DNA from 2 places in the Paenibacillus sp. PAMC21692 genome. Region 1 is predicted to be linked to the other one. Evidence: riboswitches for the same ligand, from Rfam matches in the RefSeq annotation. Region 1 holds a riboswitch; the other holds the start of a gene.

Region 1 (7,584 bases):
CTAATTTTATATATAATTTTTTACAGCCGTGTTAATGTGACTTGAAAACTGAATTTCATTGAAAATGTCATCATTTCTCACATGAATTATTATTTATTCGACGTTAAACAATATACAACCAAAAATTAATAATTGTCAACCGACAACTTCTTCGAAAAACTTTCCAGCCGCTTTTTTACTATGTCCCTAGATCGGAAACATTATGAGCCGCCTGACAAATCGCCATGTTTCCATACCTTTAACGCGTTGACGCGAATTTGCACTAATACGTATATGCATTAGAGCATTCAGGCGATAATGCGCCTATGTATTGATATTTTAACGCGTCTATACGCTTGTACAATGTTGCATCCACTTCCACTTTATCGGGGGATGATTATTTATTGGTTCCGGTTTTTAACTTCATCACGATTCTTATTTTCGTATCTTTTCTTCATTTCAAGGCGTTTTAGAACAAAATCCACCATAGATTTTATTGAAACCAAGATTACATTATAGTTATATTTTTACATATTAAATTAATGTAATTAACCTAACTAAACTCAGTGCCGCTATTCGACCATTTGGAACAGTTTGACTTCATAATATAGCCTTCTAAGGGCCTCTAGGTAAAACGGTTGTCTTATCATCGGTCAGGAGCCATCGCCGTTTTTCGATTTGATGATGTTTCTTAAATCTAATAGACACACACGCCCCTATTTGAACCATCCGAGCAGCTTTTGCTTTTTTTCTACCATATAACGGCGATACCGAAGGCCGTCGATCATTGTGTGCAAAACTGGCAATGAAGCTGCAATCAATCGCCGGCAACCTATCAACGGAAATGAGGGCCCTTATAGGGATCGTTTGGCCTGATATCAAAATCTAACGGAACTCTGCGACGTTATTCGTGAGAAATCCAGGCAAATCGCGGACTTTTGCCCATCATAAGGGCTGTCAGTTCCATTAGATTTGCAAAGGGACCGCTTTTTGCCGAAATAACGTCTTTCATTTCCGTTACAGTTGCTCCCGTTCATTTTTTACCGGACACTTGCCCGCAATTTCACCTTTGCACAATGAATAGGCAACCTCATACTATCCGTTAGAATTTGGCCTAACTCCGTTTGTTATCCACATTCGAAATGGTTGCATCATTTCCTCAAACGACAAAAAAGCACCGTTGTAGCATTTTGCCACAACGGTGCTTTTTTCATGCAAAGTTTTTAATTAGGGCGTGTCCGAATACTCCGAGGGGAGCAGATTTTGCCGAATTTTCGTTTCATGCAAGGAACTTTTGTGAAGCCGTACCGGGGGTACGTCAAGCAAAAGTGACGAAGCAGGGGGCGGAAAGGCGGTGAAAGATGCCCCAGAGCGGGTTTTCAGACACGACCTAGTAGTTGATGCTTGGGTAGAGCGGGAATTGAGCCGTCAAATCGCGCACCATACCGCGAGCCTTATCCAATGTTGCGCCGTCTTCCGGATTTTTGAGCACCAGCGCGATAACTTCCGCGATGACCTTCATCGCATCTTCGTTCATGCCGCGAGCCGTAGCCGCAGGCGTGCCCACACGGATGCCGCTCGTGACGAACGGGCTCGTCGGGTCGAATGGAATCGCGTTTTTGTTGACGGTAATGCCTACTTCGTCGAGTACATGCTCGGCAGCTTTGCCCGTAATGTTTAGGCTGCGCGTATCGATCAGCATCAGATGGTTGTCCGTGCCGCCGGATACGATGTTGATGCCCTTGGACAGAAGCTCCTCGGAGAGCACCTTCGCGTTGTTCACGACGTTCTGGGCGTATTCCTTGAAGGATGGCTGCAAAGCCTCTCCCAGCGCAACTGCTTTCGCTGCGATGATATGCATTAGAGGGCCGCCTTGGGAGCCTGGGAATACGGCCTTGTCGATGGCTGCCGCCCAGGACTTGCGACACATGATCATGCCGCCGCGAGGTCCGCGAAGCGTCTTATGCGTTGTTGTCGTAACGAAATGGGCATGCGGCACCGGGCTTGGGTGAAGACCGGCTGCAACCAGACCAGCGATATGCGCCATGTCGACCATGAAGAGCGCGCCGACTTCGTTCGCGATTTGGCCCAGCTTCTCGAAGTCGATGATGCGCGGATAAGCGCTCGCGCCCGCCACGAGCATGCGAGGACGGTGTTTGAACGCCAGCTTGCGAACTTCTTCGTAATCGATGGTGAAGGAATCCTCTTGTACGCCGTAAGCCACGAAGTTATACAGCAAGCCGGATGCGTTAACCGGGCTGCCGTGCGTCAAGTGACCGCCATGAGCCAGGTTCATACCGAGTACGGTGTCGCCAGGCTTAAGAGCAGCCAGGTACACAGCCATGTTCGCTTGTGCGCCGGAATGCGGCTGTACGTTTACGTGCTCGGCGCCGAACAGCTCCTTGGCGCGATCGCGGGCCAGATCCTCGACGATATCGACATGCTCGCAGCCGCCATAGTAACGTTTGCCCGGGTAGCCTTCCGCATACTTGTTCGTCAATACGGAGCCCATAGCTTCAAGGACAGCTTCGCTTACGATGTTTTCGGACGCGATCAGCTCGATGTTGTCGCGTTGGCGTTGCAGCTCAAGGCCAAGTGCCTTCAATACCTCTGGATCTTGATTACGTAGATGTTCCATAATGATGATTCCTCCTGAAATAGAATATAGTGTGGTTCATTACTCGCAGTGATCCGCCGATTGTTCGGCGGTTAAGACGTTCTGCGGCTCATATACGGCGCGAGCGCCGCCTATAAGCTTCGGTCTGGTTATGGCCATCGTCACATGTCCATTCCCGATGGAACGGATAGAAGGACGTACGGGTACCGCAACCCTCTTTAAATGCATCCCAATAAACGTATCCCCGATGTCTATACCCGCATGAGCCTGAATCGACTCCACGAGACAGGGATTCGAAAGCTTGCCGTAGGCATAAGCCGCCATCGACCCTCCAGCTTTGGGAATAGGTACGGCATGCACAAGCTCAAGACCGTATCGCCGAGCCGCTTCTTCTTCCAGAACAAGCGCCCGGTTTAGATGCTCGCAGCATTGATAGGCGGGAATGAATGCAAGATCTTTGCGTGCTGCCTCCACGCCCGCATATATGGCGGCAGCGGCCTCAAGCGCGCCTGCCGTGCCGATTCGCTCGCCGATTACTTCGCTGGTACTGGCGCCGATTACGAGCAGCTCGTGGGCGCGCAGGCGGCCGGCTTCGGCCAGCTCCCGGACGATGCGCTCGACATCGGCGGACCAGAGGGATGGATCGGGGATTCGCTTCTCCGTCGTCATCGTTCAACGCCTCCTACTAAGGAATCGCCCGCGCTATTAAGAGGTTGTTCAAAAAGTCCGATTCCCATTACGAAGTATACCGAGAAGCTTACTCGACATCGAATATTAAACTCAACCGAACCTAAGCGTATGCTTTCGAAGTATGTTTCCTCCGGAAACATTGCAGGTGCTCACGTAGCTCTGCTACGCTCCGCTCCTCAGTTTCTAGTTGCCTTCAATCTTCTCGGTACTGAAAATCGAACTTTTTGAACTCGCACTATTAGGAACGCGAGTTGAACTTTTTCTCGATCTCCATCACTTTGTTGACGCGGCCTACATGACGCTCGCCGTTGGAGAACGGAGTCGACAGCCACACCTTGACGATCTCTTCGGCTACGCCCGGTCCGATAATGCGTTCGCCCATGGCAAGCACGTTTGTATCGTTATGCTCGCGCGTCGCTTGCGCGGAGAACAAATCATGCACAAGCGCGCAGCGAATACCCGGAACCTTGTTCGCGGCAATCGACATGCCAATGCCCGTGCCGCAGATTAAAATGCCACGCTCGGCTTTGCCCGAGACAACCGATTCGCAGACCGGCATAGCATAATCCGGATAATCCACGGACTGGCTGCAGTCGCAGCCGACATCCTCAATCTCGTGTCCAAGCGACTCCAATAACGGAACGATTACATCCTTCAAGCGGTAGCCCGCATGGTCGGCTCCAATCGCAATCTTCAATGCCAACACCTCTTCTCCAGAATTTCCTTGCCCGGTTCCTTGCACTAGGCAAATCCCCTCATGCTGTTAGTATACCTCTACGGCGGGAAAAGCTCTATCGGAGTTGTCCTGCTTTATGTTAAGAATTCGACAACAGCCGACCGCGAACGACATCCGATAACCGTACAGGCAAGGCAAAGCGGCTAAGCGACAGCTTATGCATTCTTGCATCTTGAAAAAAACGAAAAAAAGAGCAGACATGCTTTGCAGCATGACGCTCTTTGCCCAGGCGACCGGCCGTATATTCCGATGCTCCACCGTGGTTACCCACTTCCGTCGCCAGTTACATCGGAAACCGTGTTTGTATATTCATCATATCTCATGGCGTAATATAAAGCAATCCGGAATTCGGAGGAAAAACGCCCGTTTTCACTTGATCAGACTCCGACCCGACAGCTTGTCGAGCAGCTTGCGGACCGCATCCTCGATCTCTCCGGAGCAGCTCTCGTAGGTGGATAACGCGCCTCCAAAGGGATCGGCGATATCAAAGCTGGGAATGCTTCGCTCCAGCTCCAGCATCCGCCTGCGCTCCTCGCTCGTTAACTGCTGTCCAATCGCGCCCTTCATTTGCATGTCGGAATACAGGCTTTCGAGCTCCTCGATATTTTTCAGCACGGCGGCATCCGCCCCCGCGAACTCCTTGAGCGTATACGTCTTGTCCACCGCATCCGGATGGACATGAAGCAAGCTTCGCTTATGCCCCGTGGTCATCGTCAAAATGAGATCCGCCCAAGCAACGGCCTCAGCCGTCAAAGCACGGGAGGAACCGTTATGCGCGATATCCTTTCTGCGGAGCGCCTCGAGTGCATGAGAGGAGATCGGAAGACCGTCGACGGTGGACACGCCGGCGGATCGGACGGCTACCGTTATGCCCCTCCTGGCCGCTTGCTCTCTTAGCAGCGCCTCGGCCATCGGAGAGCGGCATGTGTTGCCGGTACAGACGAACAAGATTCGTTTCATCCTTGTGTTCCCCTTTCTCATTCGATTAGTATGGGCTCAGCGCCCTTCTGCGTTAAAGGACAAATAATACGCCGAATACGAGCAGGATCGCGCCTCCAAATGCCTCGCCGTATTCGCCCAGATTGCCGCCGACTTTCCTGCCCAGCAACAAGCCCATCATAGACATTAACGCGCCGATTAATCCGAACAGAGTAATGGTCAGCCACAGATCCGCCGAGAACATGCCCAGCGTAATACCCACCGAGAAGGCGTCGATGCTGACGCTGAACGCAAGCACCAGCAGCCCCCAGGCCGTGCGGTGATCGAAAGACCGCACCTCTTCGCCCTTGAACGAGCTGTACATCATATGGCAACCGAGAAGAATGAGCAGCACGCCAGCGGCAGTCGATGCAACTTGCCCCAACATATCGCTGACAAGTTGTCCCGTCATTAAGCCTCCGATCGGCATCAAGACGTGGAACAGTCCGATCACGAAGCCCAACCTCAGAATATCCCGTACCCTGATTCCCTTAAGCCCGATGCCCAGGCCAAGCGAAAAAGCGTCAAAGCCTAGCGCCGCCGCTATGCACAACAGCGTCAGCACTTGCCCGGCAAATAGATTCGCATCTCCCAATCCAATCTCCCCTTGTCCACCGCGCATTCTCTAACCAACATATGCGGACAAGAGGTCGTTCATACTAATTCCTGGGATTTGCGATTAGGATGCGGCCGCCTGCCGCCTTGACCATCCGATTGAGAAGCGCAGCGCCGATCCCGTCCGGTTCTGGCGTTTCTGCCCAGATCCGCTGAATGCCCGCGGCATCGAACTCGCGCAGCGCGGCGTACAGGCGCTTGGCCGCCTCCTGGGGCAACGCCTCGCTGCCCATGCCGACGACGAGATCCGCCTTGTACTGCGCCGCCCTTTCGTCGAATGCCAACACGCCGGTCGCGATGCCGACGGACGCGCAGTCCTCCACGGCATGCTGGATGGCGGCTGCCACGATGTCGCGGTCGTCGCCGCTCACCAGCGTCAGCTCGCCGCGCGGCGCATAATGCGTGTACTTCATGCCCGGAGAACGCGGGGCAGACTCCCCATGCAGCTCGTCGTCGGTTACGACGACGGCCTCCGGCAGCGCAGCCTGAAGCTGCTCCGACGTTATGCCTCCCGGTCGCAGGATGCGGACAAGGCCGTTGTCTTCCAGCTGCACGACCGTAGACTCCAGCCCAACGCCGGTCGCTCCGCCGTCCACGATGCCGTGTATGCGGCCTCCGAGATCCTCCAGCACATGCGCGGCCGTCGTCGGGCTGGGACGGCCCGACCGATTGGCGCTCGGCGCCGCGACGGGGCAGTCGGCCTGCCGCAACAGCTCCAGCGCGACGGGATGATCCGGCATCCGGACGGCGACGGTGGACAGCCCCGCAGTCACCAGCGGCGACAGCGCTCCTTTTTGGGCGGGCAGCACGAGCGTGAGCGGCCCCGGCCAAAAGGCCGTCATAAGTGCCTTCTCCAGCGAAGAGACGGACACCGTCAGCTCGTCGAGCTGCTCCCGGCGCGCGATATGCACGATCAGCGGGTTGTCGGAAGGACGCCCCTTCGCCTCGAAGATGCCTGCGACAGCTTCGTCGCTCCTCGCATCCGCGCCGAGGCCGTATACCGTCTCGGTGGGAAAGGCCACCAGCCCGCCAGAACGCAGCTTGTCCGCCGCCATGGAAAGCTCGTCCGCTGCCCTGGAGGGTCCCCCAGTTGCCACAGAGAGCTCCTCTGTTGCCTTGGAGGGTTTCCCAGTTGCCACAGAGAGCTCCCCCGTTGCCTGCGCTTTCCCTCTGAGCGCATCGCCGCCCATCACGCTGCCCGGTGCGTTGCCGCCAGTCGCATAGCTCGAAGGGCCTGATTGCCAAACTATAGTCTCGATCATCTGTATGATTCAATCCTTGCTATATTTAAAATAACCGTTGCACCGTTATTATAGCACAAGAAAAGGATTAGACTGACACGCAGAATAAGTGCGAGTTCAAAAATCCGCTCCTTCCTCCTAAAGGACGGGTAAGACGTTATTCTCCAATATGAATATGTATGTTTACTGTAACAGACACACGACCTTATTCGCTTATCGGAGCGGCATTTAGTCTCCTCCCGGCCCAGTCGCGGAGCTACTTCCGGAGCTGTAACCCGAAAAAATCGGGTTACAAGGCGCTGCGGAGTTACTTTTGGAGCTATAACCCGAAAAAATCGGGTTACAGGGCGAGTGGAGCTACTTTCGGAGCTGTAACCCGAAAAAATCGGGTTACAAGGCGACGCGGAGCTACTTTTGGAGCTATAACCCGAAAAAATCGGGTTACAAGGCGACGAGGAGTTACTTTTGGAGCTGTAACCCGAAAAAATCGGGCTACAGAGTGTCGCGGAGCCACTGTCGGAGCTTACCTCCAGAGCGCCAACCGGACATCAGTTTTGGCAAGATTCCTGTACGGCGAAAAAGCACAAGTTCCAGGGAAACGGATCCCACGAACTTGCGCTTTTATTATCGAACCGCCCGTCTATTACCTTATCCCAGGTTACGAGCAGCAACGCCATCGAATGTGATCCGAAGCGGCTCGATCGCCCCCTCCGCCGCGAACGTCATCC
Region 2 (7,584 bases), 3.8 Mb from region 1:
ACTGTTATTTACACCGCAACCCGTTCAAAGCTATACTTACAAAACGATGTATGGAGGGGATGGAACAGAAAAAATGAGTGCAAGGGAACAACTGGAGAAGAATCAAGTATGGCTCTATGCGATTATTCTCTTGATTGCAGCAGGAGCAGGTTTGATATGGCCGCAAGCAAGCGGTTATTTAGACCGTTCCATCTCGATCGTGCTTGGCATCTTAATGTTCGGCATGTTTACGCAAATACCGTTTCTTCGTCTAAAAGAATCCTTAACGAATCGACAGTTCATTTACGCGCTTTTAATCATGAATTACATAGCCGTTCCCCTCATTGTTTGGGGGTTAACCCGGTTTCTTCCGGTCGACCCGGCCCTTTTATTAGGCGTATTTCTAGTTTTGCTCACACCCTGCATTGATTACGTCATCGTTTTTACACATCTTGGCCGCGGGGACGAAAAACTTATTCTGGTTGCAACGCCATTGCTTTTTGTTTCACAAATGATATTGCTGCCCTTTTACCTTTGGGTATTCATGGGGAATCAAACAGCTGAAGTTGTGAGGGCACAGCCCTTTCTGGAGGCTTTTTTGGGTCTCATCGTTGTCCCTCTGCTCCTTGCTCTTCTAACGCAGCTATGGGCGAAAAGGCAGCCGCGCGGCATCGTATTTCTTGATGCCGCAGCATGGCTGCCGGTTCCTTTTATGGCGCTGACGTTGTTCGTCGTCGTAGCTTCGCAAATCAGCAAACTTTATCAATCTATCGACTTTATTAGCCAAGTCATCCCTGTCTATGTCGCTTATATGATCATTGTCCCACTAGTCGCCCGCTTCGTTGCGCACATCTTCCGGCTGGATGTCGGAGCAGGGAGAGCGCTGATCTTTAGCAGCGGAACACGCAACTCCCTGGTCGTCCTGCCTTTCGCGCTTGCATTGCCCGAACCATTAAACGGGTTAGTATCCGCCGTAATCGTTACTCAAACCATTGTAGAGCTTATAGGGGAACTTATTTACATCCGTGTTGTTCCCAGGAGTCTGCTGAGAGGCAGGCACTAGAGCACCGATTTCGCTGAAAACCTTTCAGCCGCTTCGACCGTATGTTTGAGCAATGCAGCAATAGTGACGGGTCCAACGCCAGCCGGAACGGGAGTTATCGCGGAGGCGTTCTCCAGACAAGCTTCATAATCGACATCTCCGATATTGCCTTTGTTGTAGCCGGCATCGACGACTACGGCTCCCGGCTTGATCCAGTCGCCCTGAACAAAATTCGGCTTGCCGACAGCAGCAACTACGATATCGCCTAAACGTACCAGCCCTGCCAGATTGGCCGTTTTGGAATGACATATGGTCACTGTCGCATTTCTGTTTAGGAGCATAACGGATACCGGTTTCCCAAGGATCGGACTTCTTCCAATTACAACGGCATGTTTTCCTTCAATCGGAATATTGTAGTAATCCAAAATGGCGATGATCGCGGCTGGCGTACACGAAGGAAAATCGGCGAAACCAAAGGCGTTCTGAGCGAATCCTATCGTGGTTACGCCATCTACATCCTTCTCTATTCGGATTGCCTCGAATGCAGCCCTTTCGTCAATATGATGAGGAACGGGATGCTGCAACAAGATGCCATGAACATGGGGATCTTCGTTAAGCTTGTTTATTTCCGCAATCAGCTCTTCTGTCGTGGCAGTCGAAGGAAGTTCAACACGGATGGAGCGTATACCAAGTCTGGCGCATGCATTTCCTTTCATTCGGACATAAGTGGCTGACGACGGATCGTCGCCAACCAAAATGGTTGCCAGACACGGGACAATTTCTTTCTCGGAGAGACGTTTGATTTGTTCGACTAATCCCTCCTTCATAGCGGCCGCAACGCGATTACCGTCCAAGATCAACTTTTCTTCTTTCATTTCATCAGCCCTTTCTGCTCCTGTTCAAACATAAAGAGGCAAGGGGATAATCCCCTTACCTCTGCCCAGGCGTTCGGCCGTATAAAATATGTGCTCCCTCGTGGTACCCCACGTTACGCCAGTCACACATACCCTTCATCTAACCCCATTATAGTCCGAACTTTCAAACAACTTCAAGCATTTTGTTTCCTTTATTGCCGGCCCGTCGGGACCGGCTGCTTTTTAACTATGACTTGCCCAAGCTTTCCATAAGGAGATGCGCTTGCTCCATCGTCTGTTCCACGATGTCTGCTGCCCCGCGTTCTTTGGCTAACCGGAGTCCCTGCCCGGCCCAGAGAGACATAAGCTCCGGATTATTGGCTTTGGAAGCCGCTTGGCGAATTTCTTTCGTCATTGCGTGCTGAATCGGATAGTCGGGGATTCCCCCTTGATAGGTACGCATATCCTTCATGTACTCCGTCAAAATGCCTCGCGCCGCTTTGCCCGAATAGGCGGATGTGACCTCGGTGGCATCTTCGCTGGATGCAAGAATTCTACCTTTGTAGACGGTATGTGCGCCGCTCTCATGGCTTGCCAAAAATGCGGTTCCCATCTGCACGGCGGAAGCTCCCAAAACGAGGCTTGCTACAAGCCCGCGCCCATCCATGATGCCTCCCGATGCGATAATCGGAACCGAAACATGATCCGCGATCTGAGGCACCAAAGCCATAGTACCTATCAGAGCGTCGGTCTTACTCGGCAGAAACGTCCCTCGATGTCCTCCCGCTTCGCTTCCTTGCGCCACAATCGCGTCTACTCCGGCGGATTCCAGCTTAATAGCTTCTTCGACTGTCGTTGCTGTGCCTATGACATGAATCCCATGCTGCTTCATGGCTTCAATGATGTCCTGGGACGGTATGCCGAACGTGAAACTAAACACGGAGACATTTTCTCCCATCACGGCTTGCACTTGCTCTTCGAAAGACTCCGCGTACTCGGGGATTGGCGGATTGGTCACAATACCTGCCTCTATGCGATATTTATCAAGATGACGATTCATTCGAGCAATGGCGTCTGCAGAAGTAGTCGGCTGCGTGGGGACAAACAAGTTGACGCCGAAGGGCCGATCCGTCCTTTGTTTGACCTCCCGAATCGTTTGCCTGATTTGTTCTGGCGACAGGTAACCTGCCCCGATGCTCCCAAGCCCTCCGGCGTTTGATACTGCAGCAACCAGATCCGGGGTCGAGGGACCACCGGCCATTGGCGCTTGCAATATTGGGTATTGAATGGCGAGTCGGCGTGTCAGTTCGGTTTCCATGCTCTTCCTCCCCTACTATTTGCGCCAAAATGTCGTGCAGTCCGCCTTATCGTGGATATTAAACTCGATCATTTTCTCTAATAGGCCGTAGTCAAACGGACGGTTCCACTTAAAGCGAACCAGCTCTTTGGTATGATCGTGTCCAGCTTGTACAATTTCTTCTGCAAAATAGTTCATGCCTGCACGCTCAGGCGCAACAGCCATATGCTGTTTGGACACGCTGAAGCCTATAATAAAAGTGTCGTGATCGGTGAACATCGGCTGATTCCAAGCCAGCTTAGGCACCAGCTCCGGGAACTTCTCCTTCACCCAAGCAAATACCTCTTCCACCCGTGCCCGGTGCTCCGGGTTTCCGATACCATCCAAATATTCCGCAAATGCTTCCATTTGATGATCCGCTCCTAGTGAATGTCCTTTTTCTTAAAGCTGCCGCCTTTAACTTCAGCCACTTCATACACCATGATAAAAGCATTCTCGTCGATTTCGCGAATAATTTCTTTCATCTTCCGTTCTTCCAAGCGGTTGATAACGCATGTAATTTCTTTGAAATGTTCATTTGTATAACCGCCCTGCACCACGCCATACGTAGCACCGCGGCCCAGTCGATCACGAATCGTTTCGATCATCATCTCTGGATGTTTGGTAATGATTTTAAACGTTTTGGCTCCGCTCAAGCCTTCCTCGACGATATGTATGACTTTCGAAGCGATAAAGTAAGCGATTCCCGACAGGATAGCCCCCTTTAAGCCAAAGACTGTCGATACAACGATAAAAACGAATACGTTAAGGAACAGGATCATATCGCTTGTTCCGAACGGAAGCTTCCGCGAGAGCAGTACCGCCAGCATATCAATGCCGTCCAGCGCGCCGCCGTTCCTCAGCGCAAGACCCATTCCCAGACCGATGATAATACCGCCGACAACGGTAACAAGCAGCGTATCGCCTTCCACGATCGGCGTAATATGATGCATAAAGAAGGTGCCGGCCGCCAGCGAAGCGATACCGAGCACGGAATAAATCGCGAAGCTTCTGCCAATCTGCTTATAGCCCAAATAGACAAACGGTATATTTAGAATTGCAATGAGAAGACCTAAAGGCAGATCGAAGAGCCTTGACCCTACGATACTGAGACCTGTCACGCCTCCATCGGATACGTTGTTCGGAATTAAAACGGCTTCAAGGCCGTAGGCTGTAATTAAGGCACCAATTACAACAATAACGCCTCGTAATATAATGTTCCATACTGCAGTTGTCTTGTTCTCCGTCTTCATTCTTGACCTCATTTCCTATTTTCATATCCTGGCACCATTAAATGTGAATATTTTTACTGTTAAAATTTTAGACATGTACGAAGCTAAAGTCAACCCGAAATAGAACCACATCCAAATGGACGTGGTTCCAGTTTCGGTTGAACAACCTCTTTAATTGCGATTTTTTATTTCCTCTATCTCCTGTTGCCTCTCTTGTTTGATCGCTTCTCTGAAATCATCGCGTACGCTTCCCTTCCACAAAGCTACGCCTGATCGGTAAGCGGCCCGCGCGTTAAGATGGCCCGCAACGGGCGAAGTGATAAAAACAAACAAAATACCCAGGAGCAGCTTGATGCTGAAAAAATCATGAATGAACCAAGTGTAAAAAAAGGCGCCGAGCAGAATAAGAAGCACGCCAAGCGTGGCGCTCTTGGTAGCCGCGTGGGAGCGCAAATACACATCCGGCAATCGTATGAGTCCGAACACGCTAATGACCGCGATGACTGCCCCCAAAAGGATCAGGATTGCAAATACAACTTCAATTATTCGTTCCATCATCTCCAGACTCAAGGACAACCCCCCTCTCGATATATCTCGCCATTGCGGTTGTCCCGATAAAGGTTAATATGCCGATAACCAATATGATGTCGAAATACGCCCGAGTCCCCGTCGTTATGCCGAGGACGGCAATCATGGACAGCAATAAAATGCCTATCGTATCCAGCGCCGCAATCCGATCGGCAATAGACGGCCCCTTTAGCAATCGGTACAAGGCTCCCAATATGGCAAGCGATAACAAAATAAGGGAAACCCACAGCAGTGTTGTCGTCATCTCGTTACCTCCATGATGGCGCGTTCGAAAGAACCTTTGATCTGCGCCGCAAGCTCGTCGGGGTCGTTAATGTCCATGGCATGAATGTACAATGTTTTCCCGTCGCCGGCTACATCAAGCGTAAGCGTCCCCGGCGTCAAACAGATCAGGATAGACAATAAGGTAATTTCAAAATCGGTCCTTAGCTCCGTATCCAGCTTGATGATGCCTGGGCGAATGTTGAGCTTGGGGCGCAGCACTTCCCGAAGAACCGTCACGCTGGACAACAACAGTTCCTTGTTAAACATGGCTATCAATCTTAAGACAGCCCCTGTTTTCCTTATCATTCTCATCATGCACTACTCCTTCAACACCGCTTGTACATAACTGGACGGGTCCAGAAGGGTCCGCCCTGCCTCGCTAGCGAATTCATATATCCATTCCGACCCGAAGCCCATAGCGACAACAATAAGCATTAATCCCGCGGTCGGCAGCAACAGACTGGCCTTTCTTGCATCGGTCGCAGAAGCCGTCGCACGCTCATCGCCCCAGAAAGCCGCCATGAATATTCGCATCAAGGAATACAGAACAACAAAGCTTGTCGCCAGCGAAACTGCGGTGAGCAGATAGTGCTCGCCTTCCAAACCGCCGCGCACAATGAGCAGCTTCCCTGCGAAGCCGCTAAGAGGCGGAATGCCCGCAACAGCCAGTATAGTCGCGAAGAACATCCATCCGAGCAGCGCATTGCGCCGCATCAGTCCGCCCATCTCGGAGAGCTTGCCCGTCCCCGCCGCACGAATAATTAACCCGCCGAGCAACAACAGCAGTGCTTTGGCTATCATATCGTGCAGCAGATAGACAACAACGCCTTCCAATGAGTCGCGATTCGCCGCGGCAAGCCCGAAAGCGATAAAGCCCACGCTTATAACAATATTGTAATTCAAGATGCGCGGGATATCCTTGTAAGCCAGCGCCCCGAACGCCCCAAGAACCATCGTTGCGCCCGCCATCCAGCCGATCCAGACATGCGTCACCTCCGGCATGCCGCCGAAGACCAAAGTAAAGGTGCGAACGAGCGCATACACCCCCACCTTGGTCAACAACGCGCCGAACAGAGCCGTAACCGCAGTCGGTGGCGCGCTGTAGGCGCCCGGCAGCCAAAAATAAAGGAGAAGGCCCGCCTTCAGCGAGAACACGATCAGGAACAACAGCGCTATGACGTTGAGGATGCCTCCTTGTCCGGCTTCCGCCACCTTAAGGAACAGGTCGGCCATATTAAGAGCCCCTGTCACGCCGTACAAATAAGCTACGGCTGCCACGAACAGGGCCGAAGATACGACATTAATGATGACATACTTAAGCGTCTCCCGGAGTTGAAGCCTCGTCCCTCCTAACACGATGAGCGCATAAGAGGAGATTAACATCACTTCGAAACAAACAAAAAGGTTAAAGATGTCGCCCGTCAAGAATGATCCGTTGACGCCAACGAGCAGAAATTGCAAGAGCGGATAATAAAAATAGCTCTCTCTCTCTTCCCCTATGCTGCCCATTGAGAAAAATACGATAAACGAGCCGACGACCGTCGTTGCCAGCACAAGCAGCGCGGCCAGCATATCTCCGACAAAAGCAATGCCATAAGGCGGTGCCCAGCCGCTCATATACAGGGTTTGAACGCCGTCTTTTTTGACATGAATGACGATTGATACGGCGATAGCGACGCCCGCGAGGCTGCTTGCCCCGCTCAACCAGCGCTGCAACAAAATACTACGCCGCATAAAGACAAGCAGAACCGAAGTAAACAGCGGGACGAGCAGCGGCAGTACAAGCAAGTTATTCATTCTCGTTCCCCCTTAGCTCTTCCATATCATCCGTACCCAGCTTTTTGTATGCCTTATACGCAAGGACTAGCAGGAACGAAGTGACGCCGAAGCTGATGACGATTGACGTCAGGATCAACGCCTGCGGCAAGGGATCAACGTAGGCTTCCGCTTTCTCGTCAAGCAGCGGCGGCGCTCCGGTCTTAAGACGCGACATCGTCAGCAGCAGCAGATGTACGCCATGCGACAGGAAGGAAGACCCCAACACGATACGGAGCAGACTCTTGGACAGGATAAGATAAATGCCGACCGTAAATAACACGCCGATCGCGAGTGACATATACAATTCCATCGCTACTTATCCCTCCCGATCGTAAACAAGATGGTCGACGCTACGCCAATAACGGTCAAATAGACTCCCAGATCGAACAGCGTTGCCGTCGCCAGCTCCAGCTCTCCAAGGAGCGGAATGTCGAAATAGCCGAATGTATGGCTTAGAAACGGCACATCTGC

What was found. A riboswitch is a leader RNA that binds a small molecule or an ion and turns the genes downstream of it on or off. The one in region 1 is predicted to bind ZMP and ZTP.
Region 2: linked by a shared signal. The riboswitch ahead of H7F31_RS24730 (bifunctional 5,10-methylenetetrahydrofolate dehydrogenase/5,10-methenyltetrahydrofolate cyclohydrolase) and the one ahead of rpiB (ribose 5-phosphate isomerase B) in region 1 are both predicted to bind ZMP and ZTP.

What each region holds. Positions count from the first base shown of each region.
Region 1 is NZ_CP060293.1:1,202,023-1,209,606, reverse strand. It holds gene glyA (serine hydroxymethyltransferase) at 1,370-2,617, opposite strand; gene H7F31_RS04870 (TIGR01440 family protein) at 2,657-3,265, opposite strand; gene rpiB (ribose 5-phosphate isomerase B) at 3,525-3,983, opposite strand; ZMP/ZTP riboswitch at 4,239-4,319, opposite strand; gene H7F31_RS04860 (low molecular weight protein arginine phosphatase) at 4,392-4,982, opposite strand; gene H7F31_RS04855 (manganese efflux pump MntP) at 5,035-5,622, opposite strand; gene H7F31_RS04850 (L-threonylcarbamoyladenylate synthase) at 5,660-6,805, opposite strand; gene H7F31_RS04845 (hypothetical protein) at 7,505-7,584, opposite strand, start outside.
Region 2 is NZ_CP060293.1:6,036,783-6,044,366, forward strand. It holds gene H7F31_RS24725 (arsenic resistance protein) at 74-1,042, shown strand; gene H7F31_RS24730 (bifunctional 5,10-methylenetetrahydrofolate dehydrogenase/5,10-methenyltetrahydrofolate cyclohydrolase) at 1,039-1,896, opposite strand; ZMP/ZTP riboswitch at 1,953-2,032, opposite strand; gene H7F31_RS24735 (NAD(P)H-dependent flavin oxidoreductase) at 2,123-3,193, opposite strand; gene H7F31_RS24740 (iron chaperone) at 3,209-3,580, opposite strand; gene H7F31_RS24745 (YitT family protein) at 3,595-4,464, opposite strand; gene H7F31_RS24750 (Na+/H+ antiporter subunit G) at 4,615-4,998, opposite strand; gene H7F31_RS24755 (Na(+)/H(+) antiporter subunit F1) at 4,982-5,275, opposite strand; partial or broken gene H7F31_RS24760 (Na+/H+ antiporter subunit E) at 5,272-5,592, opposite strand; gene H7F31_RS24765 (Na+/H+ antiporter subunit D) at 5,614-7,092, opposite strand; gene H7F31_RS24770 (Na(+)/H(+) antiporter subunit C) at 7,085-7,423, opposite strand; gene H7F31_RS24775 (Na+/H+ antiporter subunit A) at 7,426-7,584, opposite strand, start outside.